3 regions of the Shewanella cyperi genome follow, and region 3 is predicted to be linked to each of the others. Evidence: predicted binding sites of a transcription regulator. Region 3 holds the regulator's gene; each other region holds the start of a gene.

Region 1 (9,861 bases), 970 kb from region 3:
GTTGGTGTTGGCCGAAATCGCCTGATCGACGAACTTCTGCATTATGCCCACCAATTGCAGGTAACCGTCGTTGCCTGGCATCTGCCACAGCAACTCATAGTTGTGCTTGAGGCTGTCAAAATCCGGTACCACTTGCTTGAGCTGACCGTCTTTACTGGCCTTGACCGAAATCAGACCACGGGGTGGCTCAATACCGTTGGTGGCATTGGAGATCTGCGAAGAGGTCTCGGACGGCATCAACGCTGACAGGGTGGAGTTACGCAAACCATAGTGCTTGATATCGCTGCGCAGCGCTTCCCAATCCAGGTGCAGTGGTTCGTCACAAATCTTGTCCAAATCGCGCTTATAAGTGTCGATTGGCAGTATGCCCTGGGCGTAAGTGGTTTCATGGAACGCAGGGCAGGCACCTTTTTCCCTGGCCAGATTCATTGATGCCTTCAGCAGGTAGTACTGAATGGCTTCAAAGGTTTTGTGGGTCAGGTTGTTGGCGCTGCCATCGGAATACTTCATGCCGTTTTTCGCCAGGTAGTTGGCGAAGTTGATGACACCTATACCCAGGGTACGACGGTTCATGGAGGCTATTTGGGCCGCCTTGATGGGGTAGTCCTGGTAGTCCAGCAGGTTGTCGAGGGCACGTACCGCCAGATCCGCCAGGTTTTCCAGCTCTTCCAGATTGGCAATGGCGCCCAGGTTCAGTGCCGACAGGGTACAGAGGGCGATTTCACCATTGGTGTCATCGACACTTTCCAGCGGCTTGGTGGGCAGGGCAATTTCCAGACACAGGTTGGACTGGCGAATTGGGGCCACCTTGGCATCGAACGGGCTGTGGGTGTTGCAGTGATCCACGTTCTGGATGTAGATACGACCGGTTGAGGCACGTTCCTGCATCATCAGCGAGAAGAGTTCCACTGCCTTGAGGGTCTTCTTGCGGATGGCCGGATCCTGCTCATACATCTGGTACAGGCGCTCGAATTCATCCTGATCTTCAAAGAAGGCATCGTAGAGACCTGGTACGTCCGAGGGGCTGAACAGAGAGATGTTTTCACCCTTGATCAGGCGCTGATACATCAGTTTGTTCAGTTGCACGCCGTAGTCCAGATGACGGACACGGTTGTCTTCCACGCCGCGGTTGTTTTTCAGTACCAGCAGGGATTCCACTTCCAGGTGCCATATGGGGTAGAACAGGGTGGCCGCGCCACCACGGACACCGCCCTGGGAGCAGGACTTCACCGCGGTCTGGAAATACTTGTAGAAGGGCAAACAGCCGGTGTGGAAGGCTTCGCCGCCACGGATCGGGCTGCCCAGGGCACGAATACGACCGGCATTGACGCCGATACCGGCTCGCTGACTGACGTACTTCACTATGGAAGAGGCAGTGGCGTTGATGGAATCCAGACTGTCACCGCACTCGATCAGTACACAGGAGCTGAACTGGCGGGTTGGGGTGCGCACGCCTGACATAATCGGCGTGGGCAGAGAAATCTTGAAGGTCGACACCGCGTCGTAGAAGTCCTTGATGTACTTCAGGCGGGTTTCCTTTGGATAACCGGCAAACAGACAGGCGGCCACCAGGATATAGAGGAACTGGGCACTCTCATACACTTCGTGGGTCACGCGGTTCTGTACCAGGTACTTGCCTTCGAGCTGTTTAACCGCGGCATAGGAGAAGTCCATGTCACGCCAGTGGTCGATATAGCTGTCGAGTACGTCCAGCTCTTCCTTGCTGTAGTCGGCGAGGATGTGCTGATCGTATTTACCCATTTCCACCAGGCGTACCACATGGTCGTACAGCTTGGGCGGCTCGAATTGGCCAAAGGCCTTCTTGCGCAGGTGGAACACGGCCAGACGGGCCGCCAGGAATTGGTAATCCGGAGACTCGGGGGAGATCAGGTCCGCCGCAGCCTTGATAATGGTTTCATGTATGGCTTCGGTTGGAATGCCATCGAAGAATTGCAGATGTGAGCGCAGTTCTACTTCGGAAACGGAAACGTTTTTTAAGCCCTTGGCTGCCCAGGTAACCACGCGGTGGATCTTGTCGAGATTAATTGTCTCTCTTTCGCCACTGCGCTTTGTGACTGTCATGTTGCTGTTCATTGAAGATAGGCCTTGGTTCTTTTCACTGTAAATATGATTGGCGCCACCGTACGTATCCTTGTAAACAATCAATCTGGAATACCGTTAACCTACATCTGGCAGACAAGCTGTACTGGCTAAGCGGGGCATTTCTAGTGTGTCTGATTGCTGTCAATACACAAGATATGGTGCTTATTTAAATCTAAGATACAAGATAGTGAGGTGGGGGGCCATTTGCAAGTAAGAAATTGGTGTAGATCTTGTGGATATCTTGAGGATAAAAAAAACGTTAGTGGAAGCTAACTTCAGAGGGCAATTTTTCCCTGCGCTTAACATCGACTGGCGATTATTTTGCCAGTTTGAGATCCGGTGCGATCGCTTTTTTAATGGGCGATCGCAATAAGATCGTCATAATTCTCTGTGGCGAATTTAGCCGCGATTGCGGATTAATTGCACCAACTCCAAGGGCGAATTCAGCCGATATTCCACTGGCCAACTGTCAATATCGTCTTGCTCGCCCAAATAGCCCCAAAGGGCGAGGACCGGCGCCATGCCTGCATTTACCGCGGCCTGCATATCACGCTCGGCGTCGCCCAAATACCAGATATCCGCCGGCGCTACCCCCAGTTGCTGCGCCGCCAGTAACATGGGCGCCGCATTGGGTTTGGCCATCAGAGTGCTGTCTCCGCACACTATGGACACCAGCGCGCTTTCTATTCCCAGGGATCCCATCAAGGGGCGGCAAAAGCGGGCGGCTTTATTGGTAACGACCCCGACAGGGATCTCTGATTGTTCGAGTTCTTTCAGCAGTTCGGCCATGCCGGCAAACAGCACGCAATGCTGGCCGTTGATACGGGCATAGTGCCGTAGCAGCGCCTGTTGCAATTCATATTTCATCGCCTGGGGCTGCGTCGGCGCGCCGGCTTCAACCAGTGCCAGGCTGCCGTGGGAGGCCACATGACGCATTTGCGCCAGGGAAACCTCCGGCAAGCCGAAGTCACTTAACGCCAGGTTGAGTGCCTGCACCAGATCCGGTGCCGTATCCACCAGGGTGCCATCCACATCAAGCAGTACCCCCTGGGGGCGCAGTCGGAGATCAGTCAAGAGGTTTTACCGTGGCTATCATATAGTTGACGTCCAGGTTCTGGGTATAGCCGAACATGCCGCTTAACGGGTTGTAACGGATCCCCAGGGCGTCGCGATTGAGCAGGGCGGTATTGTCTACCATGGCCATCAATTCTGAAGGTTTGATGAACTTGCCGTGGTCATGGGTGCCGACGGGTAACATCTTCAGCAGATACTCGGCGCCCAGTATGGTTTCCACATAGGAGCGCAGATTGCGATTGATGGTGGAAAAGAACACCCAGCCACCGGGTTTGATCATGTCGCAGCAGGCCTGGATCACCGACTGGGGATCGGGCACATGTTCCAGCATCTCCATGCAGGTGACCACGTCATATCTTTCCCTGTGACTGTCTCTGTGCTCTTCAGCCGTCTGTTGTACATAGTCAATACTGACGCCTGCTTCCAGTGCATGCAGTCTGGCGACATCCAAAGGCTCTGCTCCCATATCCAGCCCTGTCACCCTGGCGCCGATACGGGCCATACTTTCTGACAATATGCCGCCGCCACAGCCGACATCGAGTACTGCTTTGCCAAAAATGCCGCCGGCGGTCTTGTCTATATAGTTGAGCCGCAGGGGATTGAGTTGATGCAGGGGCTTGAACTCACCTTCAGGATCCCACCAGGTTGCAGCCATCTTTTCAAATTTGGCTATTTCATTGGCATCGACATTGGCGTGCTGAGACATATATAGAGTCCATTTTTTCGCAGACGGATAAAGATGCGCCCATTATAGCGATTTGCCACCGGTTAAGAAGCCAAACTTTGCCCTTTATTGCCCGCTTAATTGGCATATTTGGCGCTTTAATGAGCAGCTAATGTTGAAATTGGATACTTAATCTACAAACACCCCGGATTTATGGCGCGAATACTGTCGGTACTTAAAGGCAATTCCTTAAATATTACGCTGAATTTATTAGTGAAAGTATAATCTGCCCCCCTGATATCATGGACAATCCGAGCCCCATGTTACCAAGATGCAAAACAGGGGCTTCCGACAATAAATTACTGTGTTAGAATGCCAAATCACGTTTATTGGCTCGACAAAGACACGGAATGCCGGCTTGTCAGCTATTTTTCAGGGGATCGAGCAGTTTATGACTGATTTGGCTTCATCAATTTCGCCAATTAATATCGAAGACGAACTCAAGAATTCGTACCTGGATTACGCCATGAGCGTGATCGTGGGCCGGGCATTGCCGGATGTGCGTGACGGTTTGAAACCCGTGCATCGTCGCGTGCTGTTCGCCATGAGCGAGTTGAAGAACGACTGGAACAAGCCCTACAAAAAATCCGCCCGTGTGGTCGGTGACGTTATAGGTAAATACCACCCACACGGCGACAGTGCCGTGTACGACACCATAGTGCGGATGGCGCAACCTTTCTCCCTGCGCTACACACTGGTGGACGGTCAGGGTAACTTCGGTTCCATCGACGGCGACGCGGCAGCAGCCATGCGTTATACCGAAATCCGCATGGACAAGTTGGCCCATCAGCTGCTGGCCGATCTCGACAAAGAAACCGTCGACTATGTGCCCAACTATGACGGCACAGAACAAATTCCTGCGGTGCTGCCAACTCGCATTCCCAACCTGCTGGTAAACGGTTCTTCCGGTATTGCCGTAGGTATGGCCACCAATATTCCGCCACACAACATCAATGAAATCATTCAGGGTTGTCTGGCGCTGATTGAAGATCCCGAGTTGCCGATTGAGCAACTGATGGAGTACATCCCGGGCCCGGATTTCCCCACTGCCGCCATCATCAATGGCCGCAAGGGCATCGAAGAAGCCTATCGCACCGGCCGCGGCAAGGCCATCATGCGTGCCCGTGCCGAAGTTGAGACCGAAGAAAACGGTCGCGAGCGCATTATCGTTACCGAGATCCCTTACCAGGTAAACAAGGCCCGTCTGATCGAAAAGATTGCCGAGTTGGTGAAGGATAAGAAGCTGGAAGGCATCAGCGGTCTGCGTGACGAATCCGATAAAGACGGTATGCGTATCGTTATCGAGATCAAGCGCGGTGAAGTGGGCGAGGTGGTGCTGAACAACCTCTATGCCCATACCCAGATGCAGACTTCTTTTGGTATCAACATGGTGGCCCTGGCCAATGGCCAACCCAAGCTGTTTAACCTCAAGGAGATGCTGGAAGCCTTTATTCTGCATCGCCGTGAAGTCGTCACCCGCAGAACCGTATATGAACTGCGCAAGGCCCGCGACCGTGCCCACATTCTGGAAGCACTGGCGGTGGCCCTGGCCAACATTGACCCCATCATTGCGCTGATCAAGGCTTCTCCGAGCCCGGCGGAAGCCAAGGTACGTTTGATTGAAAACGGTTGGGCTTTGGGCAACGTGCAAGCCATGCTGGAAAAGGCCGGTGATGATGCCGCCCGTCCAGAGTGGCTGGAGCCCCAGTACGGTATCCGTGATGGTCTGTACTTCCTGACCGAACAACAAGCCCAGGCGATTTTGGATCTGCGTTTGCACAAGCTGACCGGTCTGGAACATGAAAAGATCCTCCAGGAATACGAGGAGCTGCTCGAAATCATCGCCGGCCTGCTGTTTATTCTGCGCAGCCCAGAGCGCCTGATGGAAGTGATTAAGGAAGAGCTGGAGGAAATCCTCGAGCAATTCGGCGATGCCCGCCGCACCGAAATCAATGCCTCGGCCGTCGACATCAGCCTGGAAGATCTGATCACCGAAGAAGATGTGGTGGTCACCCTGTCGCATCTTGGCTATGCCAAGTACCAGCCACTGTCCGATTACCAGGCCCAGCGGCGTGGTGGTAAGGGCAAGGCGGCGACCAAGGTGAAGGACGAGGACTTCGTTGAGAAGCTGCTGGTTGCCAACACCCACGACACCATACTCTGCTTCTCGGATCTGGGTAAGTTGTACTGGCTCAAGGTATATCAATTGCCGCTCGCCAGCCGTCAGTCCCGCGGCAAGCCTATTATCAACCTGCTGCCGCTGTCTGAAGGCGAGCGCATCACGGCTATTCTGCCGGTGCGTGAATACGAAGAAGGCAAGTTCATCATCATGGCGACCTCTCACGGTACAGTGAAGAAAACCGCCCTGACCGAATACAGCCGTCCACGGGCCAACGGTATCATTGCCGTCAACCTGAAGGATGGTGATCAGTTGATCGGTGTGGATATCACAGATGGCAGCAACGAGATCATGTTGTTCTCTGACGCCGGCAAGGTAGTGCGCTTCAAGGAAGGTGAAGAAGTTGCCGTTGTAGATGAAAACGGCAACCCTGTGCTGGATGAAAACGGTCAGCCGCAAATTAACTTCAAGGGCGTGCGCCCCATGGGCCGTAACGCTACCGGCGTGCGCGGTATTGCCCTCGAAGATGGTCAGAAAGTAGTGTCCCTGATTGTGCCCAAGGGCGATGGTGCCATTTTGACCGTGACCGAAAATGGATACGGTAAGCGTACCGAGCTTATGGAATATCCGGCCAAGAGCCGTGCCACCAAGGGCGTAGTGTCCATCAAGGTCAGTGAGCGTAACGGTGCCGTAGTGGGTGCGGTTCAGGTAGGTGAGAATGACGAGATCATGCTCATCAGCGATAAGGGTACCCTGGTGCGTACACCGGCCAATGGTGTGTCCATCATAGGTCGTAACACTCAGGGTGTGACCATTATCCGTACCGCCGAGGATGAAACCGTGGTCGGTCTGCAGCGGATTGATGAAATCCAAGGCGGCGAGGAAGTCGAATACGACGAGAACGGCGAACCCATAGTGCCGGTGGTCGACGAGGCCGCAGACACAGAAGAGGCTGCGGGTGAAGACACCGAAGCATAATAACTGAAAAACGGGCGTCCATTGTGACGCTCGTTTTTTTGGTGGAAACAGAATTTTAAAAACAGTACCCGAGGAGATTGCGAGTGAGCGTTAAGTATAATTTCTGTGCCGGTCCAGCGATGTTGCCCCCACCCGTGATGGCAAAGGCGCAACAGGAATTGCTTGATTGGAATGGTCTGGGCGTGTCCGTGATGGAGATCAGCCATCGCAGCAGTGAATTCATTGCACTGGCGAAACAGGCCGAAGCCGATTTGCGCGAACTCATGTCGATACCCGACAACTACCACGTGTTGTTTATGCACGGTGGTGGTCGTGGCCAGTTCGCTGCGGTTGTGAATAATTTTCTCGGAGACAAAGGCCGTGCCCTGTATTTGGTCAGCGGTCAGTGGTCAAAGTCGGCCATGGAAGAGGCCAGAAAGCTGGCGGGCGACAGTCAAATAGATGCGCTGAATATCGTTGAAAATATCAATGGTATCAATACTGTGGTAATGCCTGCATTGAAAGGCAGTGGCGATGAATACCGTTACTTGCACTACTGCCCCAATGAGACGGTCGATGGTATCGAAATTTTTGATGAGATAACCAGTCCCTGGCCGATAGTCGCGGACCTGTCCTCCACCATCATGTCCCGTGAGCTGGATGTCAGTCGCTATGGCCTGATTTACGCCGGCGCCCAGAAAAACATAGGCCCGTCGGGTCTGGCGATAGTGATAGTACGCAAAGACATGCTGGAACTGCCACAGATGCCCCAGGCTTCCATCATGGACTATCGCCTCTGTGCCGAGCATGACTCCATGTTCAACACGCCACCGACCTTTGCCTGGTACCTGGCTGCCGAAGTCTTTACCTGGCTCAAAGGCATAGGCGGCGTTAAAGCCATGGAAGCCATCAACAAGGAGAAGGCCGCCAGACTGTACGCTTGTATAGACAAGCTGGACTTCTACCGCAATGGGGTGGCGATGGCAAACCGTTCCCGCATGAACGTCACTTTTCAGCTAACCGATGAGTCATTGGATAAGGTGTTTCTTACCGAAGCCGAAGCCAAAGGGCTGTTGGCGCTCAAGGGCCACAGAATTGTGGGCGGCATGCGTGCTAGCCTCTATAACGCTATGCCCCTGGACGGTGTAGATGCCCTGGTAACCTTTATGGAAGAATTTGCCGCCAGGCACGCCTAAGCCAATAAGAAGGTTAAAAAGAACGCTGAAAAGCGCATGAAAAAAGGACTGCATTGGCAGTCCTTTTTCATTGGTGCAACCTATGGGCTATCAGAGAATGGCAGCTATGGATTTGGCCAGATAATCCACGTTGTCTTCGCTTATCCCGGCGATGCTGATGCGGCTCGAGCCCACCATATAGATGCTGTAGTCCTGCATCAGGGTGGCAACCTGCTGCTCATCTATGCCGAGGAAGGAGAACATGCCTTTCTGGCGGGCGATAAAGCTGAAGTCGCGGTCAACGCCATTTTGCTTGAGCTTTTCCACCAAAATGGCGCGATTGCCGTTGATGCGATCCCGCATCACCTTGAGCTCCTCCAGCCATTGGGCCTTGAGCTCGACCGAACCCAGAATGGTTTCCACTATGGCGGCGCCGTGGGCCGGTGGCATGGAGTAATTGCAACGTACCACGTACAGCAGCACAGACAGAGCCACATCGGCCTGGGCACTGTCTTTTGCTATGATGGAGCAGGCGCCGATGCGCTCACGGTACAGACCAAAGTTTTTCGAGCAGGAGGAAGCCAGCAGCATGTTGTCGACGGCGGCGGCCATGGCCCTGACGCCATAGGCATCTTCATCGACGCCGTCACCAAAGCCCTGGTATGCCATATCTATCATGGGCATAAAGCCGCAGTCCTTGGTGAGCGCAACCACTTGATCCCATTGATTCTGTGTCAGATCCTGACCGCTGGGGTTATGACAGCAGGCGTGCAGCAGCACCACATCGTCCTTGCCGACGGTTTTCAGAGTCGCCAGCATGTCATCAAATCTGAGCGTTTTGTTTTGATAGTCGTAATAGGGATAGGTTTTAACCGTGAGACCCGCAGCCTGGAACAGACCTGTGTGGTTGGCCCAGGTAGGATCGCTCACCCAAATGGTGGCGCCCGGTTTGCAGCGGGCGATGAAATCGGCGGCGACCCTGAGGGCTCCAGTGCCGCCCGGAGTGGATACGGTCCGGATGCGACCCGCGTTCAGGGCCGGATGCTCGCTGCCAAAGGCGAGGGCGGACGTGAGCTCGTTAAAGGAAGCAGAACCTGTGGGGCCGATATAGACCTTGGTGGTTTCGGAATCCAGCCTGAATTTTTCGGCGGTCTTGACGCAGGCCAGGATGGGGGTATTGCCCTGGGGATCTTTATACACACCGACACCCAGATCCACCTTTTGTGGATGACTGTCCTGACGATACTTGGTCAATAAGCCCAGAATGGGATCTGCCGGCATGGCGCTGAGATATTGAAACATCTTTCCTTTACCTTCTGCTGGTTTATCAGGCCAGTCTGGCCCCTTGGAATGAACACCTAGCATAGCCTGAATTGCACCGCAGTTAAACGCAAATACCAGCATCAAAAGCCTGAGCGAGACGGAAAAGCCCTGTGAGAATTGGCAACTTTTCTGGTCAAATCCGGTCTGGATTGGCTAAAACAAGGGCAATTTTTGTCATCTTGAACAAAAATCATTGGACAAAGGGCCGTTTGCGACAAAAAACGGTTGAAAGCCCGTGGCCATTGAGTATTTTTAGAAGCATGAAGACTCAAAACGGAATCATTCCTTCAGTAAACGTAACTAAAAGCTGACAGCCTGTAGCGTTGTCTTGCCAGTCCAGCTGCCATGGATACTCCTGACATTGGAGAACTTGGCCACTCAAAAAG
Region 2 (9,861 bases), 450 kb from region 3:
CACTGGTGTTCGCAGCCGGCCACAAACAGCGTCACCCGGGTACCCGGACCATTGACCACATCGAGCGGATAGTATTTGTGGAAGTTCATCTGTGCGCCCTCGGGGGCGCCAAAGCGCCCCTTGTGGTTCAGGATTAAAGGTGTTTGACCCGGCGTTTAACCTCTTCCTGCTTGCCATGGTTAAACGGCCTGGCGTCCGGGCTGCCAAGGTAACCGCAGACCCGACGGGTCACAGATACCCGGCTCGGTTCATGGTTGCCACAGGAGGGGCAGACGAAACCCTTGCTGGTACAGGAAAACTCGCCGGTAAAGCCGCAGTCGTAACATTCATCGATGGGCGTGTTGGTGCCATAGTAAGGTACCCGGCTATAGCTGTAGTCCCACACGTTCTCCAACGCTTCCAGGTTGTGCTGCATGTTGGGGTATTCGCCGTAACAAATGAAGCCCCCGGTGGCCAGCAGTGGATATGGCGCCTCGAAATCAATCTTGTCGTAGGGCGTGACCTTCTTTTCCACATCGAGGTGGAAACTGTTGGTGTAATACCCCTTGTCGGTGACACCGGGGATCACCCCAAACTCACTGGCATCTATCTTGGCAAAACGGCTGCACAGGCTCTCGCTGGGAGTGCTGTAGAGACTGAAGCCATAACCGGTTTCGGCCTTCCAGCGCTTGGTGGCCGCCTGCATATGAGCCACTATGTCGAGCGCCTTTTGCCGCAGCCGGGCCGAATCGTAAAGGTGCTCTTCGGTGCCATAGAGGGCATTGATGGTTTCATGCAGACCAATATAGCCAAGGGATATTGAGGCGCGGCCGTTTTTGAAAATAGGCGCGATATCATCATCGGCCTTGAGCCTGACGCCGCAGGCGCCTTCCATATAGAGGATCGGCGCAACCCTGGCCTTGACCCCCTGCAAACGCTCGATACGGGTGTCGAGTGCCGTCCTCGCCGTGGCCAGACGTTCATCCAGCAGGCGGAAAAATTCACTCTCATCGCCCTTGGCCAGCAAGGCAATTCGGGGCAGGTTGAGGCTGACTACCCCCAGGTTATTACGGCCTTCGTGTTTGAGCTCACCATTTTCCACATAAACCCCGAGGAAACTGCGACAGCCCATGGGAGTTTTAAAGGAGCCGGTCACCTTCTCCACCTGCTCGTAATTGAGGATGTCGGGATACATGCGCTGGGATGCACACTTCAGCGCCAGTTGCTTGATGTCATAGTTGCAATCGCCGGCCTTGTGGTTAATCCCATCGCGAATGGCAAATACCAGTTTGGGGAATACCGCCGTCTTGCGATTACGTCCCAGGCCTTCGAGCCGCACCTGCAGGATTGACTGTTGGATTAACCGTGATTCCCAGCGGGTTCCGAGGCCAAAGCCAAAGGTGACAAACGGGGTTTGGCCATTGGCGGTGTGCAGGGTATTGACCTCGTACTCCAGGGACTGGAATGCGTCGTGGCACTCTTTCTCTGTCAGGGCGATGGCGTAATCCTTGGCATCCTTGACACCCCAGGTCAGCGCGGTTTGGTAATGCTTCTCGTAGCTCTTGGCCACAAAGGGCGCCAGCACTTCATCGATGCGGTTGATTGTGGTGCCACCATAAATATGGCTTGCCACCTGGGCTATGATTTGCGCCGTTACCGCCGTGGCGGTGGAAATGGATTTTGGAGTCTCAATCTCGGCATTGCCCATTTTGAAGCCCCGGGTCAGCATGCCCTCCAGATCGATGAGCATACAGTTGAACATGGGGAAAAATGGTGCGTAATCAAGATCATGATAATGAATATCACCGGCCTCGTGGGCGGCCACCACATCCTTGGGCAGAATATGGCGCTTGGCATAGTGCTTGGCTATGATGCCGGCCAGCAGGTCCCTTTGGGTAGGGATGACCTTGGAGTCCTTGTTGGCATTTTCATGCAACAGGGCGGCGTTGGTCTGCTCCACCAGTGAGCGGATCTCCTGATTGAGTCTGCTGCTGGCCTCGCGGCACACGTCCCTGTCGTGACGGTACTCAATATAATGGCGGGCGACCTCCTTGTAGGGGCCTTCCATCAGACAGTTTTCCACCGCCAACTGCAGCTCGTGGATGTGCACCTGCTGCAGGTGACTGACACCGGCATGCACCACTGCCGCCACTGTGGCGGCGTAGTCCACGTCCTCAATCCCCTCATGGGCAGAGGCCGCCATCACGGCATCACGGATACGGGTTTCATCAAACGGGGCTTGGCAACCATCCCTCTTTATCACGACCGGCATCTTCATTCCCTCTTGGCTCTGTTGAAATATGCACCACATCATCTAGTGCTTTATATAGGCACAAACACAATATGTTGCGTATTAAGCGGCAAAGTGAATGACAATACCTTGATCTGGATCATGTAAGAAAACGCCTGTTGTCACAGGCAAAAATAAGCGATATTTTCGCTTCCAAGCCCTTGACCGAGCCGAATCCCACGGGTAGGAAAGCCGCCCTTTAAGACTGCTTCCGACAAAAATATCAGCTGCAAGTATTTGAATTTAAAATGCTTGCTTATCGGCCCAGGGCTGCTTCAATCAAATGTGCCGACGCCATGACCGCGGCCTCACCGGCGGCAATGGCTTCCCTGGCTCGATGGAACTCCATGGTGCCTATATCATTGACCTTGGGCAGCAGGCAGACATCGGGCGGATCCCCCATCAAGCGGGCCCGCTTGTGTCTTTGTTCGAGGATTTCCATGGACTGCGACATCACCGCCCACATGCCGGGATCGGAGTTATTTCCAAGGGCAAATTTGTCGCTGAGACTGGAGACGTATTCCTTGCCGCGGGCGAGCAAATCCATAAAGCCATTGCCCTGGGATTCCAGGGCCCGGGACTGCTCCAGCGCCGACGAGGTCTCGCTGCGGATCTCAATCGGAAATTCCGCATTGCGTTGGCGCCTGTGACCACTGAGATCGACTGCAATAACCACATCCACATCCATGGCGCGGCACACAGACACGGGCACAGGATTGACTACGGCACCATCCACCAGCCAACGCTCCCCCAGGCGCACCGGCGGCAAAATGCCGGGCATGGAGCAGGAAGCCCGCACCGCCTGGCGCAAATCGCCGGCGCGGATCCAGATTTCCTGGCCGCTGTAGAGATCCGTGGCCACGGCCGCAAAAGGAATGGCAAGGGCCTCAATCTGCAAGTCGCCAATGTGTGATTGCAACACATCAAACACCCGCTCGCCGCCGATAATGCCACCGCGGCGCCAGCTTAAATCCATCAGCCCAAGGACATCCCAGCTGGAAAATCCACTGACCCAATTATCCAATTCCTGCAAGCGGCCATTGGCATAGGCCGCCCCCACCAGGGCACCGACCGAACAACCGGCCACCTTATCGGGCTTCACCCCCAGTGCCAACAAGGCCTTCAGAACCCCAATGTGGGCCCAGCCCTTGGCGGCACCGCTGCCCAATGCCAGCCCTATGGTGGGGGGCTTGGAGCTTGTATGCTTGCTGGTGCTGTTGGGGCCTGGCTTTGGGGTCATATGCTACGTCCTTTTGTGATACCGCTCAGGTGGCAACTCCGGCGCGAATTGCCTGAATCCCATCAAGGTTAACAGCTTGGCGGGCGCATGAAAACGGCCACGACAGCAAGCAATTAGCTCAGGCAAAGCCGATGTTCACCGGCAGACTTTTGTCCGACGGGGCTCATAAAGTTCGTGGCCGGGGCGCCAACTTGAGGGTATAATGTCCGGCTGAAATTTTTACCCGTGCCAAAAGCGCACGCCAACGGAGCCCTTCCTTTGCAATTTAGTGATTTTTCCCTCGACAAGCGTCTGCTGCAGAGCCTGAAACACATGGGGATAGAAACCCCCACAGCCGTCCAGGCCGGGGCCTTGCCCATCGCCCTCGCCGGCAAAGACTTGATGGCCTCATCCAAGACGGGTTCGGGGAAAACCCTGGCATTTTTGCTGCCGGCGTTGCAAAGGGTCATAGCGACCCGGGCACTGAGCAAGAAAGATCCGCGGGTGTTGATCCTGCTGCCGACCAGGGAACTGGCCAATCAGGTTTATGCCCAACTCAGGCTCTTGGTGGCCAATACCCAGTACCGGGCTGCCAGCATTCTGGGTGGGGAAAACTTCAACGATCAGGCCAAGGCACTGGCAAAGGAACCGCATTTTATAGTCGCCACCCCCGGACGCATTGCCGATCATCTGGCCCAGCGTCATCTGTTTCTCAATGGTCTGGAGCTGCTGATCCTGGATGAAGCAGACCGTATGTTGGATCTTGGCTTTGCACCCCAGCTCAGGGCCATCCATGCCGCCGCTGACCACAGACGGCGTCAAACCCTGATGTTTTCCGCCACCCTGGATCACAACGAGATCCATGCGCTGGCGGCCGAATTGCTCAACAATCCCGAGCATCTGGCCATAGATGCGGTCCACAGTGGTCACAAGGATATCAGTGAGCAGATTTTCCTTGCCGATCACCTTGACCACAAGGAAGCCCTGCTGCTTAAGCTGCTCGAGAGCCATCCCCATAAGCAGGCCATCATCTTTACCGCCACCCGCAGTGATACCGAGCGCCTGTCACAGCTGTTGCAGTCCAAGGACATCAAGGCTGCGGCCCTGTCCGGTGAGTTGCGCCAAAACCAGCGCAACCAGATCATGGATCAGTTCAGCCGCGGTCAGCAGCAGGTGCTGGTGACCACAGATCTGGCTTCCCGCGGTCTGGATCTGCTCAATGTGTCCCTGGTGATTAACTTCGACATGCCCAAGTTTGCCGAAGAATATGTGCATCGCATCGGCCGCACCGGTCGTGCCGGTAACCAGGGCGATGCGATTTCCCTGGTGGGCCCCAAGGATTGGGACAATTTCCTGGCGGTACAAAAACTGCTGCGCCGTGAATTTGATTTCAGCACCCTGGAGGGACTGGAGCCCAAGTTCAAGGGATTGGCGCCGAAAAAGCCGTCCCGCAGCAAGCCGGCTGCAACGGCCAAACCCAAAAGCAAACGTCCAGCCAAGACCAACGCGCCAAAAACCGCGCCCAAGCGGGACAAACGCTTTATTTCCGGCGTGGATGTGGGTGATGCGCCCATGGTCAAACGCAAAACACCGGCAGCCTGATGCCGACAGAATTCCAGTTTAAAATCAATTTATTAATAGGTGTAACATGAAAGTATGTGGCGTTGAACTCAAGGGCAGCGAAGCCATTATCAGTCTGCTGAGTAATGAAGGTGATACCTTCAATGTACCGGAGTGCCGCAAACAGTCCTTCACTGTCTCGGCATCCGAAACCCAGGAGGCCATCAGTGAGTTCCATTTTGCCTTCAAAAAGCTGATGGAAGACTACAAGGTGGAACACCTGGTCATCATCAGTCGCGAGCAAAAAGGCAAGCTGGCAGGCAGTGCCACCAGCTTTAAGCTTGAGGCCGCCATTCAGCTGGCTGGATTACCCGTGACCCTGTTGTCTCCTGTCAGCATCAAGGAACAGCTCAAGCGCAACCCGCCCCAGGTGGATTACGATGCGCTGGATCTGAAACGCTTCCAACTGCCGGCGTTCGAGGCCGCCTACGCCTACATTAACGGCCGCATCTACGGCAAGCTCTGAGCCGATGCAATCCCTGCCCTATCTAGCCCATTACAGCGACAGTATTCGCCGGCAAGTATCAGACTTGCTGGCGGATAATAAACTGGGTCAGGTATTGGGCCGTCGCTACAGTGCCGAACACGAGATCCGCAGCGATAAGGCACTGTACGATTACACCCAGGCGCTGAAAAGCCGCTTTATGAAAAAGTCCCCCCCCATAGCCCGGATCTGCTTCGACGATAAGCTCACCCTCAAACATCAGGCCCTGGGTCTGCACAGTTTCGTGTCCCGGGTTCAAGGGCAAAAGCTCAAGGCCAAACATGAGATCCGTATTGCCGGGCGCCTCAAGCAGGCACCGGAGCCCTTGCTGCGCATGGTGGTGGTGCACGAACTGGCGCACCTCAGGGAAAAAGAGCACAACAAGGCCTTTTACCAGCTCTGCTGCCACATGGAGCCGGACTATCATCAATTGGAATTCGATCTCAGGCTGCTGCTGACCGCCATCGACGCCAACCAATCACCTTTTTAATCCTGTGACCTGTTCCGCGTATTCAGCAACAAAACTTGACTGATAATGGTTTTCATTTAGAATTCAACCCAATCCAAGCAGCCGGGTTGTTTTCATGGCCAAACTCAGCAAAATCATCAAAAAGCTTTGTAAAAAGCATGCCAGAAAGGCCGTGCGCAACAAGGCGACTACCCTGATTGGCAAAGCCCGCAAGCATAAGGTGAAGGAACTGAAACAGACCTGGATGGCAGAGCTGCTGACCCAGGGCTGCGACAGCACAAAGGCCGCCCGCAAATATCTGAAACAGGCCAGTCGCATTTCAATTGCGGCCAATGATCCGGCGCCGACAATCCTGTGTCTTACCCCCGCAACCAGTGCCCGCAGTTTTGCTCTTAAGCCTTTCAAAGCCTCCCCCTGCTCAGGCTGCGCGGCCCGCCGTGGTGGTCTGTGCCAGTGTGCCCTCAAGTACGCCAGGCGCAACAAGGCCAGCTGAACCCGGATCTTTGCATAAAAAAAGCAGCCAACAGGCTGCTTTTTTATGGCGAAACAATGGCCGAAACTCTTATCCCAAACGCATCAATGCCTGCCGCTCCCGCACCAGAGAACTGAACTGGGCCAGCTCTTTGGCGCTCAGTTGGCTGGCCATGGGAATATTGGCTTTCATGGGGTCAACCGGTTTGCCGTTGACGTGGAATTCATAGTGCAGGTGTGGCCCGGTTGAACGGCCGGTATTGCCGGACAGCGCTATCACCTGGCCACGGCTGACGCGTTGTCCCTTGTGCACCAGCGCCTTTGACAGATGCAGATAACGGGTGCGGTACTTGTTACCGTGCTCTATGACTATGTATTTCCCGGCAAACTGGTGATCTGTCACCATCACGACCACACCATCCCCCGGTGCCACCACCTTGGTGCCTATGGGCGTCGCATAATCGGTACCGTTGTGTGGCGCTACATGGCCGGTGACCGGATTCTTACGTTTCGGATTGTAGTGCGAAGTCAGTTTGTACTGCTTTGTCAGCGGAATGCGCTGGAAGGCCCTGGCCAGGCTCTGACCCTGCTGGTCGTAGAAGTTGCCATCGGAATGCTGGAACGCTGTGATATGACTGCGACCACTGTCGATGCTGATCCCGAGGATTTGGCTGTTACCTGTGGATTCGCCTTCCACGAATTGATCATTGAGCAGTACGGAAAAGCTATCACCGGCACGCAGGTCCCGGGCAAAATTGAGCTTCTCCTTCAGCAGGGTTTCCACTTTCTGGATCTCGGCTGCACCCAGTCCCATACGCTGGGCCGATACATAAAAAGAGCCGTGGATTTCACCGCTGACAATGCGCTGTTGCCAGTCACCCTCAATCTCGACTTCATCGACACTGAAACTGCCGTCTTCGTATCGATTGAACACCACCTGACGGGCGGCGTTAAACCAGAGTTGCAGCTTTTGCAGCTGGCCCTGTTCGTCGGTCCAGAAACTGATGCGGTTGCCCGGCATCAGGGTATCCAAGGCCAGAATGTTAAGATCGGCCTCCAGCACCTTGTACATGGTTTGCTGATCGATACCCGCCTTGGAAAACAGACCGCTGAGGGTGTCACCCGAGACTATGGTACGTGCAAACGCAGGGGTATGGTCCAATGTCTGCGCCGGCAAGGGCGCGCTGGAGATATCAGGTACCAGAGATTCGATATCCAAATGCACGGGAATACGGCCACTGACCTGGGTCGGGCCTACCGGGGACAGCAGCGCCACGCCCATCAACAGGCTCAAAGCCAGCATCAAACGCTTGTGCAGTGGCGGCAAAGCAACAAGACGTTCGAGCAGCAAATTGTTTTTTATAGCAAATTCTGTCTGCAACCCTGAATATCCCCGTTTGGTTCGGCTTGGTGGCGAATAAATTCCAGTGATAAAAACTACGCGTAGCACAGTTCCAAAAAACTGTTATACCAAATTTTTACAGCAACACAACTGTAATTTATAACTTGCCCTAGGGCAGATGCAGTCTAATTTCACTGCCGGCGGCGGACTTGAGCACATCAATACGGGTCTGCAACTGCTCCTTCATTTCCGACACGTGGGAAATGACGCCAATCATACGACCGCTGGCCTGCAGATCCATCAGGGTCCGAATAGCCATCTCCAGCGACTCCTGATCCAGACTGCCGAAACCTTCGTCGATAAACAGGGTGTCGAGTTTTATCCCCCCGGCGTAGGCCTGAACCACATCGGACAAGCCCAGCGCCAGAGACAACGCCGCCATAAAGCTTTCGCCGCCACTGAGGGTTGCCACCGCCCTCACCTTGCCGCTGTAGGCGTCTTCCACTTCCAGCTCCAGTCCCGACGCCTTGTTTCCCTTGGCCCTGTCTTCCTTGCGCAGCAAACGGTACCGGCCCTTACTCATCAGTTGCAGGCGCTGACTGGCCTCTCGCAGCACATCATCGAGCAGCACGCTCAAGACAAAGCGTTGCAGACTGAGTTTGCTCTGGCTGTTGCCGTTGGCCACATCGGCCAGGGTTCCCACCAGGGCATATTGCGCGTCGAGTGCCCTGGCGCTGTCCGCTTCCTGCTGCAATTGTCTGGCGGCATTGCCGAGCTCCTGCATGCGCCCATTGAGCCGCAGCCATTGCTCATCGGATTGCTGAAAGCGAGCGTCGGCAGCCGATTTTTGGGCCGTCAGGGCATCCAGATCCGGTGCTTGCCGCTCCTGCAATTTACGTTGCTGGGCCGCCAACTGTTCCCTGAGACTGTGCCTTTGCCTGTGCCAGTCCTGAATTTCCTGCTCAAGAGACTGTTGCTGTGCCTCACTGCGCCATGCGCCCTCAAGGGCAGCTGTATCGGCAAAACCGGAGGATTGCAGCGCCCGGGAAAACTCAGCATCGGCCTCTGCCAGGCGGCTTGCGGCACGTTGAGATTGCTGCGCCGTATCCTGAACCGCACCTTTTGCCCGCGCCAACTCATTGGAAGCCTGGTCACGAGCCAGCAACAAGCCTTGCTGCTCAGTGGCAATGGACATCAACAAGGTATCGATTGCCTCCAACCGGCCGCTGAGGGCTCGGGGATGCTCCAGTTCGGCAAGTGCCTTGGGCATGGCCGCCAGGGTTGCCTTCCTGTTTTCAGTAAGTTGGATGAACCGCTGATTGGCCTCTTCCGCCTGCCGGGCGAGCTGCTCGGTTGTCTGCCGCTGGGTATGCCAGGCTTGCTCCGCCTTTGCAATATCGCCCCTGAGTTTATGTAGAGACTCGCTGGCTGAGCTGGCATCGGCAAGGGCTTGCCTGAGCGATTGCAAATGCTGTTCATGGGCGGCGAGGCCTTGGGCCGCGGCTTCCCCCAACTGTTCACTCAACTGCCTGAATTGCTGTTCCAGCTCCTTTAAGCGGGACTTGGTGTGGCCATAATTGCTGCGGGTTTCCTGGTATTGCTGCAGAGCATGTTGCTCCAACAGCCTGGCCGACTCCAACTCTTGCTGAGATGGCAGTTGCACCTCGGTTTGCGCGGGGCTTGGGTGGCTACAGCTGCCACAAACCGGGCATGGACTGCCTTGCTTGAGTTCATTTGCCAACATGGCGGCCTGACCTGTATGCCAGGCAAGCTCAAGGGTTTTGCGCTGATTTTCGGTCTGTTCTTTGGCGGCCTTGGATTCCAGGCCCTGTTTTTCGAGATCGCCGAGTTGCCGATGGAGCGTCTGTTGCTGGCCCGCCAGAGCGTCCAATTGCCGGACCCGCTCCAGAATCACGTCCTGGCGCGCCAACTGTTCGGTCAATTCCACCTGTAAGCTCGCCTTGGCCTCCAATGGGCTCACGGACTC
Region 3 (9,861 bases):
AGGTGAAGGCCTTCAATATTCTGCGGGCGCTGGCGGCCAACAATGAGCTGGATGCCGAGTTGGTGGATCAATTCATCCGCTGCATGGGGGTCTATCCCGTGGGCTCTGTGGTGCAGCTGGAGTCAAACCGTCTGGCGATAGTGGAAAGCCGCAATGCTCACGACCCTATCCGTCCCAGGGTCAGACCCTTCTATCACATCAGCCCCAAGCGCTTCGAGGTGGGTGAGGACATAGATTTGGCTACCGTGACCGATGACCTGATAGTCAAATGTGTCCGTGCCGATGACTTCAACCTGGATATGCAGGAAATCCTCGACCTGCTGGCACACGAAGGTTAAGCCCCTTGCTATTCAGAGCCACTGACTGAGCCGAAACGCGCCAACAAAAAGGAGACCCTAAGGTCTCCTTTTTATGCCTGAGGCAAGCGCTTACTTGGTCATGCGCTTGTACTTGAGCCTGTGCGGTTCAACTACATCGGCGCCATAGGTGTTCTTAAGCCAGGCAGAGTACTCTGTGTAGTTGCCTTCGTAGAAGTTCACCTGACCCTCGTCGCGGTAGTCGAGGATATGGGTACAGATACGGTCGAGGAACCAACGGTCGTGCGAAATAACCATGGCGCAGCCGGGGAATTCCAACAGGGCTTCTTCCAGGGCGCGCAGGGTTTCCACGTCCAAATCGTTGGTGGGTTCGTCGAGCAGCAGCACGTTGCCGCCGGCTTGCAGCAGCTTGGCCAGGTGCACCCGGTTGCGCTCACCACCGGACAGGGTGCCGATGATCTTTTGCTGATCGGCGCCGCGGAAGTTGAAGCGGCCCACGTAGGCACGGCTTGGGATCTCCAGGTTGTTGATACGCATGATGTCCTGGCCGCCGGAGATTTCCTGCCACACGGTATTCTTGTCGTTCATTGAGTCGCGGAACTGCTCAACCGACGCCAGCTGTACAGTGTCACCCAGATCTATGCTGCCGCTGTCGGGCTGCTCTGTGCCGGTCAGCATGCGGAACAGGGTCGATTTACCGGCACCGTTGGCACCGATAATGCCGACTATGGCGCCCTTGGGCACAGAGAAGGACAGGTTGTCGATAAGTACCCTGTCGCCATAGCTCTTGGTCAGGTTGTTCACCTCAATAACCTTGTCACCCAAACGAGGCCCGGGCGGAATAAACAGCTCGTTGGTCTCGTTGCGGCGTTGGTAATCCGAGCTGTTCAGCTCTTCGAAGCGGTTCATACGGGCCTTGCCCTTTGACTGACGGCCCTTGGCACCCTGACGCACCCATTCCAATTCCTTGGCAATGGTCTTTTGACGGGCGCTTTCGGTGGCGGCCTCCTGCTTCAGACGGGCATCTTTCTGTTCCAGCCAGCTGGAGTAGTTACCCTGCCAGGGAATACCCTCACCGCGGTCCAGTTCCAGGATCCAGCCGGCGGCATTGTCGAGGAAGTAACGGTCGTGGGTAATGGCTACCACAGTACCGGCATATTCCTGCAGGAAGTGCTCCAGCCAGGCCACGGATTCGGCATCCAGGTGGTTGGTGGGTTCGTCGAGCAGCAGCATCTCCGGCTTTTCCAGCAGCAGGCGGCACAGGGCCACCCGGCGGCGTTCACCACCTGACAGCACCTCGATTTTCTCGTCCCAATCCGGCAGACGCAGGGCGTCGGCGGCGCGCTCGAGGATATGGTCCAGGTTGTGGGCATCCTGGGACTGGATGATGGCTTCCAGCTCCCCTTGCTCCCGTGCCAGGGCATCGAAGTCGGCATCGGGATCGGCGTAGGCGGCGTACACTTCGTCCAGACGTTTGAGGGCATTCTTGGCCTCGTGTACCGCTTCTTCTATGGCTTCACGCACCGTCTGGTTCGGGTTCAGTTTTGGTTCCTGGGGCAGGTAACCAATTTTCAGACCCGGCATGGGGCGGGCTTCACCCTCAATTTCCGTGTCCAGGCCGGCCATGATGCGCAGCAAAGTGGACTTACCCGAGCCGTTCAGACCCAAAACACCAATCTTGGCGCCGGGGAAGAAACTCAATGAAATGTCTTTAAGAATTTGCTTCTTGGGCGGCACTATCTTGCCGACCCTGAGCATGCTGTAAACGAACTGAGCCATGAAAGATTCTCTGATCCAAAAAAATTGTCGGCAGTTTACCAATTTGCCTCTGTTACTGCCAGATGGCTGCCGGGGAATAGCTTCACTGCGGAACTGTTTTCATCATGAAACACAGTCATTGGCTGTGAGACGGATTTTCATCATCATGCGGCTGGGCTTGAAGCCGTTTGCAGAGTAGAATACCGCGCAACCCTACCTATAAGATTTGCCAGCTGGAGTGACCAATGCTGAACAAAACCATGAATATTGCCGACTATGATCCCGAGCTGTTCCAGGCGATCCAGGACGAAACCCTGCGTCAGGAAGAGCACATTGAGCTTATCGCCTCCGAGAACTACACCTCTCCCCGCGTGATGCAGGCTCAGGGTTCACAGCTGACCAACAAGTACGCAGAAGGTTATCCCGGCAAGCGTTACTACGGTGGTTGTGAGTATGTCGACGTAGTGGAAACCCTGGCCATTGAGCGTGCCAAGGAACTGTTCGGTGCCACTTTCGCCAACGTGCAGCCTCACTCCGGCTCCCAGGCCAACATGGCCGTATACATGACTCTGCTGCAACCCGGTGACACAGTACTGGGTATGAACCTGGCCCACGGTGGCCACCTGACCCACGGTTCACCGGTGAACTTTTCAGGCAAGCTGTACAACATCATTCCTTACGGCATCGATGAAGCCGGCAAGATTGACTACGTTGAGCTGGAGCGCCTGGCACTGGAGCACAAGCCCAAGATGATCATCGGTGGCTTCTCCGCATACTCGGGCATAGTTGACTGGGCCAAGCTGCGTGAAATCGCCGACAAGATTGGCGCCTACCTGTTTGTTGACATGGCCCACGTGGCCGGTCTGATTGCCGCCGGTGTGTACCCCAACCCCGTGCCACACGCCCACGTGGTGACTTCTACCACCCACAAGACCCTGGCCGGTCCCCGTGGTGGTTTGATCATCTCTGCTGCCGACGATGAAGAGCTGTACAAGAAGCTGAACTCTGCGGTATTCCCTGGTGGTCAGGGTGGTCCTCTGATGCACGTGATCGCCGGTAAAGCCGTGGCCTTCAAGGAAGCCCTGGAGCCAGAATTCAAGGTATACCAACAGCAGGTTGTGGCCAACGCCAAGGCCATGGTGGAAGTGTTCAAGTCCCGCGGCTACAAGATAGTTTCCGGCGGTACCGACAACCACCTGATGCTGCTGGATCTCATCGGTCGCGATCTGACCGGTAAAGAAGCCGATGCAGCCCTGGGCCGCGCCAACATCACGGTCAACAAGAACTCAGTGCCAAACGACCCACGTTCACCCTTTGTGACCTCGGGTATCCGTATCGGTACTCCGGCCATCACCCGCCGCGGTTTCAAGGAAGCCGAAGCCCGTGAACTGACCGGCTGGATCTGTGACGTGCTGGACAATGCCAAAGACGACGCAGTTATCGAGCGCGTGAAAGGTCAGGTACTGGAACTGTGCGCCCGTTTCCCTGTTTACGGTTAACCTTTTAACCTGAATAGGATACACTCATGGCCGCTGCTCAAGCGGCCATTTTATTTGCTCCGTTTTTGCTCCAATTAGTCCAGTTTCCGCACCAGGAGGCCCCATGCACTGCCCATTTTGCAACGCAACCGATACCAAGGTCATAGACTCACGGCTGGTGGGGGAAGGGCATCAGGTACGGCGGCGGCGGGAGTGCACCGAGTGCCACGAGCGCTTCACCACCTTTGAAGGTGCCGAACTGGTGATGCCCAGGGTCATCAAGCGTGACGGCAGCCGTCAGCCCTTCGATGAAGAGAAGCTGCGCGGCGGCATGCTGCGGGCGGTTGAAAAACGCCCGGTGTCCATGGATCAGATAGAAGAAGCCCTGACCAAGATTAAATCCACCCTGCGCGCCACCGGCGAGCGGGAAGTGCCATCGGAAATGATTGGCAACCTGATGATGGACAGCCTGATTGAACTCGACAAAGTGGCCTATATCCGCTTTGCTTCTGTGTATCGCGCCTTCGAAGACGTGTCCGAGTTCGGTGAGGCCATCGCCAGGCTGCAAAAGAACTAATCTCATCAAAACAGATAACAGGCATAGTGTTATGTGGTCTGCAACCGATACCCAAATGATGAGCCGCGCCATCATGCTGGCGCGGCGCGGCAGTTACACCACCCGCCCCAACCCCAATGTGGGTTGCGTCATAGTGGATAGCGACGGCGCCATAGTGGGCGAGGGTTGGCATATACGTGCCGGCGGCCCCCACGCCGAGGTCCATGCCCTGCGCCAGGCGGGCGACAAGGCCCGCGGCGCCACAGCTTACGTCACCCTGGAACCCTGCAGCCATTACGGCCGCACGCCCCCCTGCGCCAAGGCGCTGATTGAGCACGGCCTCAAGCGGGTGGTGGTGGCCATGACAGATCCCAATCCCGAGGTGGCCGGTCGCGGCATTAAACTATTGCAGGATGCCGGTATCGAGGTGGAATCCGGCCTGCTGGAAGGCGATGCCCGCAGCCTGAACCCGGGATTTTTATCGCGTATGGAGCGCAAACGCCCCTATGTGCGGGTCAAGCTGGCCGCAAGTATCGATGGCAAAACGGCCCTGGCCAACGGCGAGTCCAAATGGATTACCGGCCCTGAGGCGCGACGTGATGTGCAGCGGCTCCGGGCCCAAAGCTGCGCCCTTATAACAGGCATAGGCACAGTGCTGGCGGATGACCCCAGTCTCAATGTTCGCCATGCTGAGCTCGGCGGTTTGGGCAATAGTCTTGCCGAGGCCGAGCTGATTCAACCGGTGCGGGTGGTGCTGGACAGCAACTGCCGCATTTCGGCCAAGGCCAAACTCTTCGGAATCGAAAGCCCTGTGATCCTGGTGTCGGCCAGGCCCTATGAGCCGGAGCTGCTCAAAGCCTTGCCCCATTTTGTCAGCACCCTGGTGCTGCCATCGACCGATGGCCGCATTGATCTTGCCGCGCTGCTGACTCACTTGGGCCAGAGCTGCAATCTGGTGCTGGTGGAAGCCGGTGCCAAGCTGGCCGGCAGTTTTGTTGAGCAGGGTTTGTGCGATGAACTGGTGTTGTACCAGGCGCCCAAGATCCTCGGCAGCCATGGTCGAGATCTGCTGCAATTGCCGGACTTCCAGACCATGGATGCCATACCTTCCCTGACTTTGGTGGACGAGCGCCGCCTGGGCCAGGACAGAAGATTTGTTTTCAGACTCGCTGCGGCCTGAAGGCCCCGGGACAGAGCACTAGCTAGGACAGAGTATATGTTTACCGGAATTATCGAAGCCGTCGGTACCTTGAGCAGGCTGGAGCGTATGGGCGATGACATTCGCCTCACGGTCAACAGCGGCAAGCTGGATCTCAGTGACGTGCGCCTCGGCGACAGCATAGCCACCAACGGCGTGTGCCTGACCGTGGTGCAGTGCCTGAAGGACGGCTATGTGGCCGATGTTTCCGCCGAAACGGTCAAGTTGACCGGCTTTGGTGACTATCGCCCCGGCACTAGGGTTAATCTGGAAAAGGCCGTGACCCCAACTACCCGTCTCGGCGGTCATCTGGTCAGCGGCCACGTTGATGGTCGCGCCACTGTGGTATCCCGCAGCAACCTCGGCAAGGCCATCGAATTTTGGCTTGAAGCCCCGGCTGAGCTTGCGCGCTACATAGCCCACAAGGGCTCAATCACTATCGATGGCGTCAGTCTGACGGTCAACGAAGTGGACGGCAATCGCTTCCGCCTCACCATAGTGCCGCACACCGCCAGCGAAACCACCCTGCTTGAGCTGAGTGTCGGCGACAGGGTCAACTTGGAAGTGGACCAGATTGCCCGCTATCTGGAGCGGCTGATGCAATCCGGCAAAGAGCAGGGCAGCGGTGGTGTCACCATGGAGCTGCTGGCGCGCTCGGGATTTCTCGGATAAGGCACGGGCGCTGTGGGCGCCCGTCATGGTTTTTGGTCACCGGACTGGTTTTTAGCCCGGGGCCGGTTAGAATTCACCCCATCTAATAGCACAGATTCATTAGCACAGAATAAAGGTCTTACAATGGCGCTACACAGTATCGAAGAGATCATCGAGGACATACGTCAGGGCAAAATGGTTATCCTGATGGACGATGAGGACAGGGAAAACGAGGGCGACCTGATCATGGCGGCTGAGCTGGTGACTCCCGAAGCCATCAACTTCATGGCCACCTATGGCCGAGGCCTTATCTGCCAGACCATGACCAAGGCCCGCTGCCAGCAGCTGAACCTGCCGCTGATGGTCAGCAATAACAATGCCCAGTTTTCCACCAACTTTACCGTGTCCATCGAGGCCGCCGAAGGCGTGACCACGGGGATCAGCGCCCACGACCGCGCCGTCACAGTGAAGGCCGCCGTGGCCAAGGATGCCAAGGCCGCCGATCTGGTGCAGCCCGGTCATATCTTCCCGTTGATGGCCCAGGATGGCGGCGTGCTGACCCGCGCCGGTCACACCGAAGCCGGTTGCGATCTGGCCCGTCTGGCCGGTCTTGAGCCTTCCGGTGTGATAGTGGAAATCCTCAATGAAGACGGCACCATGGCCCGCCGTCCTGATCTGGAAATCTTCTCCGAGAAGCACGGCATCAAGATAGGCACCATTGCCGATCTGATTGAATACCGCAACAACACAGAAACCACTGTGGTGCGCGAGGCCCAGTGCCGCCTGCCGACCCGTTTCGGTGAGTTTGAAATGCACACCTTCCGCGACACCATAGACAACCAGCTGCACTTTGCCCTGGTGAAGGGCGAGGTCAAGGAAGACATACTGGTGCGGGTGCACCTGACCAATACCTTCAACGACCTGCTGCACTCCGAGCGCGATCAGCAGCGCAGCTGGCCGCTGGAAGTGGCCATGGAGCGCATCGCCAAAGAGGGTGGGGTGCTGGTGCTGCTGGGTAACCGTGAACACAGCAGCGATATCCTGGCCAAGGTCAAGGCCTTCGAGGCCGAGGACAAGGGCCAGGCACCGGCGTCCGCCAAGTGGGCAGGTACCTCGCGCCGTGTGGGTGTGGGCTCACAAATTCTGGCGAGTCTGGGTGTCACCAGGATGCGCCTGCTGAGCTCACCGAAGAAGTACCATTCATTGTCGGGCTTCGGTCTGGAAGTGACTGAGTACGTGGCCGAGTAAGGCACACAAAAATCCCGTTTTCGAACAAATTGCATAGGGAACGGGGCAAAAGCCTGTGGTATGATAGCGCCACTTTTTTGCCCGGGTGCCGTAAGGTGCCCAGGCTGGTTGCCCCGAGCCGGGTGCTTTAGCTGAACTAGGTAAGATAATGCACATAGTACAAGGTAATATCGAAGCGAAAACTGCCAAAGTGGCGATCGTGGTATCGCGTTTCAACAGTTTTCTGGTTGAGAGCCTGCTTGAGGGCGCCATTGATACCCTGAAACGTTTCGGTCAGGTGAGCGATGACAACATCACTGTCGTGCGCGTACCCGGCGCCTTTGAACTGCCGCTGGCCGCCAAGAAAGTGGCCGCCTCCGGCAAGTTCGACGGCATCATAGCCCTGGGTGCTGTGATCCGTGGCGGTACTCCCCACTTCGATTTCGTCGCCGGTGAGTGCAACAAGGGTCTGGCCCAGGTTTCCCTGGAATTCAATACCCCGGTTTCTTTCGGTGTGTTGACCACTGATACCATAGAGCAGGCCATTGAGCGCTCAGGTACCAAGGCAGGCAACAAGGGCGGTGAAGCTGCTCTGGGTCTGCTGGAAATGGTCAATGTGCTGCAAGCAATCGATTCACAGCTGTAACAAGTAGGAAAAATAATGAAGCCTTCTGAGCGCCGTAAGGCCCGTCGTCTGGCGGTCCAAGCCATCTATTCATGGCAACTGAGCGGTAACAACGTCGCGGACGTGGAACACGAGTTCCTCACCGAGCAAAACATCGACGGTGTCGACATCGCTTATTTCCGTGAATTGTTTGCTGGTACGGCAACCAAGAAAGCCCAACTCGATGAGATGTTACTGCCACAACTGGACCGGGACTTCGATGATGTCTCTCCGGTGGAAAAAGCCATACTGCGTCTGGCGGCCTATGAGCTGACCTTCCGCAAGGATGTGCCTTACAAGGTAGTGATTAACGAAGCCATCGAGCTGGCCAAGGCCTTCGGTGCCGAAGACGGTCACAAGTTCGTCAACGGCATCCTGGATAAGCTGGTTGCGCGCAAGTAAACTGAAAACGGTATCCTGAGGGTACCGTTTTTCATTTACGGCGGGTGTCCATTCTGGTGATTTCCGAGGCGCTGCCTGGCCGAGGCAGCGGGAATACAGTGAAAGAATTCCAACTCATAGATCAATTCTTCAATGGCCGCGGCCCTTTGCGCCGCGATGTGGTGCATGGCATAGGTGATGACTGCGCCCTGGTGCAGCCCGCCGAAGGCAAGCAACTGGCCATCTCCTGCGATACCCTGGTGGAAGGGGTACACTTCTTTGCCGATATGCCGGCACGGGCACTGGGTTACAAGGCCTTGGCGGTCAATCTGTCGGATCTGGCGGCCATGGGTGCCGAGCCCGCCTGGATGACCCTGGCTCTGAGCCTGCCCCAAGCCGAGGAAGCTTGGCTCAGTGAATTCAGCGAAGGCCTGTTCGAGGCCGCCGACTACTACGGCATAGCCCTTATCGGTGGTGACACCACCGCCAGCCCGGTGAAAATGTTCAGCATCACTGTCCATGGCCAGGTACCGGCCGGCAAGGCGCTGACCCGCTATGGTGCCCATGTGGGCGACTGGGTGTATGTGACCGGTACCCTGGGAGATTCGGCCCTGGGACTGGATCTGCTGCGCGGTGTTGAACAGACCCGACCCGAGCACAGGGAATACCTTATCGAGCGCCATTACCGTCCTGTGCCCAGAGTCCTCGCGGGTCAGTCCCTGCGCGGTTTGGCCTCCAGCGCCATAGATCTTTCCGATGGTCTGGTGTCGGATCTGGGGCATATACTCAAGGCCTCCGGCGTCGGTGCCAACATAGAAGTGGAAAACCTGCCCCTGTCCCAGGCGCTCAAGGACTCGGTCAGCCTCGACCGGGCCCTGGCCTATGCCCTGACCGGCGGCGAGGATTACGAGTTGCTGTTTACCGTGCCCGAGGCCCAGCGCGGTGCCCTGGAAATTGCCCTCAGCCATGCCGGGGTCAAGTTTGTCCGCATCGGCCAGATCAACGCCGGCAATCGCCTTAAGTTGCAGCTCAACGGTGAGCCTTTTACCCCTGAATTCAAAGGGTTTGAACACTTCTGATGCGTCTTTTATCACAGGATGAGGCGCTCAAACGCCTGTCACTTAAAAACCCCTGGCATTTCCTGGCCCTGGGCTTTGGCTCAGGCCTGGCCCGCAAGGCGCCGGGCACCTTTGGCACCCTGGCCGCCGTTCCTCTGTACCTGTTACTGGCTCAGTTGCCGCTGGCGGCCTACCTGCTGGCGACAATAGCCGCCGTGGTGCTGGGTATTTATATCTGCGATCGGGCCTCCCGCGACATGGGGGTGCACGATCATGGCGCCATAGTCTGGGACGAAGTGGCAGGTTTGCTTATCACCCTCATCGCCGCCCCCGCCGGTTGGCCCTGGCTGCTGACGGGTTTTGTGCTGTTCCGTCTGTTCGATATCCTCAAGCCCTGGCCCATTCGGGTGCTTGATGCCAGGGTCCACGGTGGTCTTGGCATCATGGCCGACGATGTGCTGGCCGGCATTTTTGCCTGGGCCTGTCTGCAGGGCCTGGTCTTCTGGCTCGGATGAGCCTGACTCTTCCCCCTAATATTCCCGTTAGAGACTATGCTTAAAGAGCCGGGTTAGA

What was found. The regulator NrdR, encoded in region 3, represses ribonucleotide reductase genes. The targets are predictions, from matches to a motif close to AAACACNANATNTNGTGTTT.
Region 1: the regulator NrdR is predicted to act here: its motif matches at 2,248-2,267, upstream of nrdA (class 1a ribonucleoside-diphosphate reductase subunit alpha).
Region 2: the regulator NrdR is predicted to act here: its motif matches at 2,314-2,333, upstream of nrdD (anaerobic ribonucleoside-triphosphate reductase).

The regions. Positions count from the first base shown of each region.
Region 1 covers NZ_CP071501.1:2,069,547-2,079,407, reverse strand. The annotation lists gene nrdA (class 1a ribonucleoside-diphosphate reductase subunit alpha) at 1-2,094, opposite strand, end outside; gene JYB84_RS09020 (HAD family hydrolase) at 2,503-3,177, opposite strand; gene ubiG (bifunctional 2-polyprenyl-6-hydroxyphenol methylase/3-demethylubiquinol 3-O-methyltransferase UbiG) at 3,170-3,883, opposite strand; gene gyrA (DNA topoisomerase (ATP-hydrolyzing) subunit A) at 4,293-6,998, shown strand; gene serC (3-phosphoserine/phosphohydroxythreonine transaminase) at 7,082-8,173, shown strand; gene JYB84_RS09000 (amino acid aminotransferase) at 8,264-9,454, opposite strand.
Region 2 covers NZ_CP071501.1:1,541,526-1,551,386, reverse strand. The annotation lists gene nrdG (anaerobic ribonucleoside-triphosphate reductase-activating protein) at 1-89, opposite strand, end outside; gene nrdD (anaerobic ribonucleoside-triphosphate reductase) at 134-2,251, opposite strand; gene rssA (patatin-like phospholipase RssA) at 2,526-3,509, opposite strand; gene JYB84_RS06525 (DEAD/DEAH box helicase) at 3,768-5,090, shown strand; gene JYB84_RS06520 (DUF3010 family protein) at 5,137-5,574, shown strand; gene JYB84_RS06515 (M48 metallopeptidase family protein) at 5,579-6,082, shown strand; gene JYB84_RS06510 (hypothetical protein) at 6,177-6,554, shown strand; gene JYB84_RS06505 (peptidoglycan DD-metalloendopeptidase family protein) at 6,624-7,913, opposite strand; gene JYB84_RS06500 (AAA family ATPase) at 8,044-9,861, opposite strand, start outside.
Region 3 covers NZ_CP071501.1:1,095,287-1,105,147, forward strand. The annotation lists gene JYB84_RS04630 (HD-GYP domain-containing protein) at 1-338, shown strand, start outside; gene ettA (energy-dependent translational throttle protein EttA) at 429-2,096, opposite strand; gene glyA (serine hydroxymethyltransferase) at 2,321-3,574, shown strand; gene nrdR (transcriptional regulator NrdR) at 3,678-4,130, shown strand; gene ribD (bifunctional diaminohydroxyphosphoribosylaminopyrimidine deaminase/5-amino-6-(5-phosphoribosylamino)uracil reductase RibD) at 4,162-5,289, shown strand; gene JYB84_RS04655 (riboflavin synthase) at 5,326-5,979, shown strand; gene ribBA (bifunctional 3,4-dihydroxy-2-butanone-4-phosphate synthase/GTP cyclohydrolase II) at 6,103-7,206, shown strand; gene ribH (6,7-dimethyl-8-ribityllumazine synthase) at 7,355-7,831, shown strand; gene nusB (transcription antitermination factor NusB) at 7,847-8,251, shown strand; gene thiL (thiamine-phosphate kinase) at 8,350-9,309, shown strand; gene JYB84_RS04680 (phosphatidylglycerophosphatase A family protein) at 9,309-9,803, shown strand.